DNA from 2 places in the Lactobacillus panisapium genome. Region 2 is predicted to be linked to the other one. Evidence: riboswitches for the same ligand, from Rfam matches in the RefSeq annotation. Region 2 holds a riboswitch; the other holds the start of a gene.

Evidence for each region. Region 2 has a riboswitch for lysine ahead of lysA (diaminopimelate decarboxylase). Riboswitches for the same ligand answer to the same signal wherever they lie in the genome.
Region 1: linked by a shared signal. The riboswitch ahead of GYM71_RS00985 (ABC transporter substrate-binding protein/permease) and the one ahead of lysA (diaminopimelate decarboxylase) in region 2 are both predicted to bind lysine.

Annotation. Positions count from the first base shown of each region.
Region 1 covers NZ_CP048268.1:214,833-217,995, forward strand. Annotated here, with positions in the region: gene GYM71_RS00985 (ABC transporter substrate-binding protein/permease) at 1-1,164, opposite strand, end outside; lysine riboswitch at 1,276-1,452, opposite strand; gene GYM71_RS00990 (DNA-3-methyladenine glycosylase) at 1,536-2,168, opposite strand; gene GYM71_RS00995 (DUF488 domain-containing protein) at 2,212-2,583, shown strand; gene GYM71_RS01000 (TerC family protein) at 2,695-3,163, opposite strand, start outside.
Region 2 covers NZ_CP048268.1:2,100,084-2,103,246, reverse strand. Annotated here, with positions in the region: gene GYM71_RS09910 (aspartate kinase) at 1-1,203, opposite strand, end outside; lysine riboswitch at 1,371-1,548, shown strand; gene lysA (diaminopimelate decarboxylase) at 1,651-2,958, shown strand; gene dapD (2,3,4,5-tetrahydropyridine-2,6-dicarboxylate N-acetyltransferase) at 2,971-3,163, shown strand, end outside.

The sequences.
Region 1 (3,163 bases), 300 kb from region 2:
GTCAATATTAATGTGCCAGAATTGGGCTATGCCATAGTAAATTACAGCGGCCTGTACCATCATTGGCGTGCCCCGGAAGATCTCAATGTAAACGGCTAAGAGCCAATTGACAATTTTTAAGAGCCATTTTTTACCCTGGCTGGTTGGAGTTGGGATAGTTCTGATGATACCGACAAACAGGCCGATAAAGAAGCCGGCGATGGTACCCACTAAGGCTAAGAGCAGGGTCATGCCAATCCCATTTAAAATCATGCCGCCGTATTGCTTCCACATTGAAACTAGCCACGGCTCGGACTTCCCGTTTTTACCCTTTTTCTTATCATCAGTTTTTGGCTGCTGCTTAATGGCCGTGGTCATTAACTTTGTTCGCTGGGAATTTGGAATTGTACCTAAAACGTGGTTGACCTCTTTTAGCAGTTGCTTGTTTGGCTTAGCAATTCCGATAGCAGTAGTTGAATCTTCCTTGGAAACTTTGAACCCGGCCATTTCGCTAATTGGAATCGCCTTAATGTCAGGATCAACCATCTTAAAGGAAGTTGATTCGGTATCTTCGGCAACATAGCCATCAATCGTTCCTGAAATTAAACTTTGGCGCATTGCCGCAAAGTCGCGCATTGCTGGCTGTCTTTTAGCGCCCTTTAATTGCTTAATCAAAGCATAATGCGAAGTACCTTGTTGGGCGGTTAATTTCGCACCCTTAAAATCATTTAATGTTTTAGCATTAGCGTATTTGCTATTAATCTTGGTGATAACAACAAAAGTGCTGTTTCTGTATGCATTGGAAAAATTAATTGCCTTGGCCCGCTCAGCCGTTGGGCTCATCCCAGCAATAATTAGGTCGGCCTTGCCACTAGTTAAAGCTGGCAGCAGTCCATCCCACTCAGTTTTGACAACTACGACTTTGCGGTGCAGCTGTTTACCAATAATTTTGGCAATCTTCACATCGTAGCCATTGGCATACTCGTTTGACCCCTCGATCGGAACAGCACCATTAGCGTTAGTAGTTTGGGTCCAATTGTATGGTTGGTAATTGGCCTCCATAGCTACTTTGAGTTCACCGCTATTACTTTTTGCTTCAACTTGAGAAAAGTCGAAGTTGCTGCCGATAATGAAACTGAGCAGCACAGAAAGCAGAACGGTAATCCACTTATTTCTTGACTTCATTTTGAAAACCTCCGAAAATCTTGTTTCAAATAAAGCCAATACAATAAAAAGCGTAAACAAAAACCTCGTTGCTCTTCAAAACAACGAGGTTATAATTAATCATCTTTAGACAAATCATATAGCGCTCCCTGGGAATTAACCAGGACAGTCTGCAAGATATTCTCTTTGCAGCCCAACAAAAACATCAAAACGAAAATCTTTTTGTTTCGGCGACAATTCTTACGTTATCTTTCTTTGTGTTCGTTCACTCAAGATAATTTTGTAATGGTCGCGACCTCTATTGCATTGGAAATTATTTAACTTATGAAAAATAATAGGCTAAAAACAAAGGCTTGTCAATCTTTTCATTTAAAGATTATTTTATCATTATCTCATTTCCAACCATGATCTGAGCGATAGTCACGCTTTTTCATGCGGGAAACATATGGATTTCCAGCCACATAAAAGCGCAATTTTTTGTTAGCCCATTCGCGTTCCGACTGGTTGACACCAATGCGTGGACTAGTTGCGATTTTCTGGGCATTTTTGCGGTGACGATCGTTTAAGTCAATAGTAAAAGGGGAATCACTAAGAAAATGTAAATCCCATTTTTTATCATGAATACCAAATGCCTGCATCATTTTTGCCGGTCCGCTGGTTAAAGCAATGCCACTTTTACCTGAGCGGTTTAAACACATTTGTTCAATTCCCCAGATGGGTTCAATTGCTCTAATTAAAACTCCCTGTGGTTCATCTTTTTGTCTGGTTGCTACGTCAAAAAAGAAATATTGCCTTTGAGCATAAATATAGATTGTTCCACCGGGGCCATATAGTCCTTCATTTGCCGGACTGCGATGACCGCCATATGAATGTGCCGCACGATCTTTAACACCCAAATAAGCTTCGGTTTCGACAATATAGCCGCCAAGTACCTGGTTATTGCTGCGGTAAGTTAATGGCCGGCCGATTAAGTCAGCACTGATGGTTTCGGTTGATTGATTAGTAAAATAAGTTGTGTAATTCATTTTTTCCTAAAGTAGTACACTAATAATAATTGAGGTGAATGTAATGACAAAAATAAAGCTAGTCCGTGTATATGCTCAAGATCAGCCGGAGGGCTACCGCATTTTGGTAGACCGTTTGTGGCCAAGAGGCAAGAGTAAAAGTGTGTTGCACCTTGATTGTTGGGCAAAAGAAATTGGACCGACAACCGCTTTACGTAAATGGTTCAATCATGATGATAATAAATTTTCTGAGTTTAGGCAAAAGTACCTGATAGAATTGGCGGAAAATCCGGCAGGGGCCGAGTTTGTCAAAACTGTCGAAAACAAGCTGCAAGAACAGGATGTTTTATTTTTATACGGAGCAAAGGACCCACTGCATAATCAAGCTGTGATTTTAAAAGAATACGTTGAAGGGCAAATAGTTAATTTGCACTAGTAGACAGTGAAGTAATAACAGCCTTGTTTTACTTAAAAAAGCCAATAAAAAAGTTAAGCCCATTAAAGCAGCTTAACTTTTTTTATCTTGTAGTTTTGCCCTTAGCAAAATTTATAGCTTGCGGCCGTGCTTTTTAATCCGGATAAAGTGAAACGCAATTGTTAACAGCAAGACGCCAAAAACGATTATTGCAAAGACGGTATTAGGTAATTCATAGTGCAGAGGTGGCAATGAAATCAGCAGTTTTAGAGCAATAATCCCAATAAGAACATAGGCCATTGGTTGCAATTCTGGGATAATATCCATTAATTTGATGATAATCTCAGCTACACCTCGCATGCATAAGATCCCAATCATGCCACCAATTAAAACGACGACCGGATTACTGGAGACGGCTAAGGCTGCTAGAACCGAATCAATTGAAAAGACGATATCCATCGCTTCAATTGAAATAACTGTCCGCCAAAATAGGGATAGGAAATGTTTGCCTTTTTTTGGGCGGTGACTAGCAATTTTGGCTTCTTCAGCCTTTTCTTCGGCTGCAGCTTTTTGTGGATGGTGCTGATCATAAAAATACTTA
Region 2 (3,163 bases):
GGCACCGATTTTGTTACGCATGCCTTCGCCGACAACCATGATGATGGCATAATCATCAATCCATTCTAATTGATCAGGCTGGAGAACTCGCTTAATCTCGGCACACATTTGTTGGCGCAGTTTTTCAGTAAACTGGCGTTTGTCAAAAATAACGGTTAAGTCGTCAATTCCAGATGGCATATGCTCATATGAGATATTAAACTGGTAAAATATTTTTAGTAGTTTTAACGTAAAACCAGTTTCTTTATTAAGTAAATATCGATGTAAGTATAAAGCGGCAAAGTGATTGGAACTTGCGACACCGGTAATAATATTTTTGGGATGAAAATTCTTTTCGGGAACAATTAGCGTACCCGGAAGCTCAGGGTGGTTAGTATTTTTCACGTTGATATATACCTGACCTTGAATCGCCGGAATTAGTGCCTCATCATGGAAAACCGAAAACCCGGCATAAGATAATTCCCGTAATTCTCGGTAGGTCATGATTTTGATTGGGTGCGGCTTGGTCACAATTCTTGGATCAGCAGCATAAATGGCATTAACATCAGTAAAATTCTCGTACAAGTCGGCAGCAGTTCCTCGGGCCCAAATTGCGCCGGTGATATCTGAACCACCCCGTGAAAAGGTTGCAATGCTGCCAGTTGGGGTAACACCGTAAAATCCCGGAACAACAAGAATTTCAGGTATGTCGCGCCAGCGAGAGAGATTTTGGTAGGTTTCTTCCAGAACTTGAGCATCATTAGCGACATTGCTGACTAAAAAGCCGGCTTCTTGGGGATCGAGAAAGCGCGCCGGAAAATTTTTTTGTTGTAAAAGAAGGGCTAGCAGCTGAGCGTTGAGCTTTTCACCGTGGGCTTTAAATGCAGCCATGAGAAAATCATTGTCTGGATACGAAATTGTGGGTAAGTCGCACAATTCCTGGTGTAAAGGTGCAATTGTGTCCGGACTTAAGTCAAAAAATTGTGCAATTTCGCTATATCTGGCCCAAATTTGTTGAACGATTACGGCACAGTCTTGGTGCTTGATCGTTTTTTTAGCATAGTCAATTAATAAGTCAGTCACCTTGGTATCCTGCTCAAATCTTTTTCCTGGTGCTGAAGTAACAATTACTTTTCTGGTTGGATCAGCATTTATAATATTAAGCACTTTTTGAAATTGTTCTCCGTTTGCCAGAGAACTACCACCAAATTTAACAACTTTCATTCTCGATCACCTGCTTGATTAAATTATTTTAAGTTTGATAGTAACGCATTTTAACATTTTAATTTTAATCTGCAACCGAAAAGGCGATTTAGCGCGTATTTAAATTAGGCAAGTGAATTATTTATGAAAAAATGTTGACATCGGCTATGATTAATAATAAGATTTTTATTAATCGAAGAGGTCGCGACCAACAAGAGTAGCTGGTGGAGTTTCTGCAAAAACTAAGAAACCAGTGAAAGGGGCGGTTGCCGAAGCGTTAATTATTGCGGTAATTAATTGGCTGGGACGTAATTTAAGAGATTACGGACTGTCGCAAGTTAATAATTTGCGGAGCGCTCGTCAAAATTGAACCAGATAATAATTAATTTTAATTTTTGAAGGACTCTTTTGTATGCTAAGCGCACACAAAAGAGTCCTTTTTTATTCAAGAAAACGGAGGGTTACCAGATGCCAGCAGATGATTATTACGAGACTAATGATCAAGGACACTTAACGATCGGTGGGGTTGATGCACTAGATTTAGCCCGTGAATACGGCACGCCGCTTGTAGTTTACGATGTTACTCAAATTCGGCAACAGTTTCGGGCTTTGCAGCAAGCCTTTACCAAACAGCACATCGATTATGCAATCAGTTACGCTAGCAAAGCTTTTGCCACCATTGCGATGTATCAGGTGGTCAATCAAGAACACGGCCATATTGATGTCGTTTCAGGCGGTGAATTGTTTACCGCCCTTAAAGCTGGCTTTCCAAGTAGCAAAATCAGTTTTCACGGAAATAACAAAACTAGGGCAGAACTTTTAATGGCGGTGCAAAATCATGTTGGCGTAATTATTCTGGATAACTTTCATGAAATTAAACTTCTTGAGGAAGTTCTTGCTGATACTAAAAGTCATATTCAGGTCATGTTAAGAATTACCCCCGGCGTTACGGCACATACTCATGAATATGATCAGACCGGTCAAGAAGACAGTAAGTTTGGCTTTGACGTCAAATCTGGGCAAGCCGAGCAGGCTTTTTTACAAGTACAGGCTAGTGAACAGATGACTTTAATTGGCCTTCATGCACATATTGGTTCCCAAATTTTAGAAACGACTGGCTTTAAGCTTGAAGTTAAAAAACTGATGCTACTTGTCCGTGAATGGGCCAAAAAATATGATTATCAGCCCCAAATCTTAAATCTTGGGGGCGGCTTTGGTATTCGTTATACCGCCCAAGACCAAGTATTGGCTTTAGGAACTTTTGTTGAACAGATTGTGACAACTCTTCGCCAGTTAGCTGAAGAATATCAACTGAAAGTTCCAGCTGTTTGGGTTGAACCTGGTCGCTCAATCGTCGGTAGCGCGGGCTACAGTTTGTATACGATTGGCGCACGTAAAGATGTTCCCGGATTAATGCCCTATGTAGCAGTAGATGGCGGTATGGGTGACAATATTAGGCCGGCTCTTTACCAAGCTGATTATGAAGCACTTCTTGCCCGTGATCCCGCTGCTCAACCTAGCGAAACAGTCCACTTGGCTGGGCGCTATTGTGAATCAGGGGACTTGTTAATCAAAAAACTGCCGCTGCCAGCGACCAAAGCAGGTGATGTAATTGCAATGCTAGCAACTGGTGCTTATGGTTACAGCATGGCATCGAACTATAACCGGGTGCCTCGGCCAGCTGTTGTGTTTGCAGAAAATGGTCACGCACAAGAAGTTGTTACACGTGAAACCAATGAAGATTTAGTCAGTCATGATCGTTTTTATCAAGAATAGTGAGGAATTCAAATGAAAAATATGTCAGCGACAGAAATAATTGATTTTATTGCCAATGCACCCAAGAAAACGCCAGTTAAGGTTTATGTAAAAGGTGACCTGGCAAAATTAGACTGGCCAGTAGAAGTAAGACCCTTTGTAAATGATCATGTTGGGGTGGTTTTCGGTGACTGGGCGGATTTAGTACCATTTTTAAGAACCAATG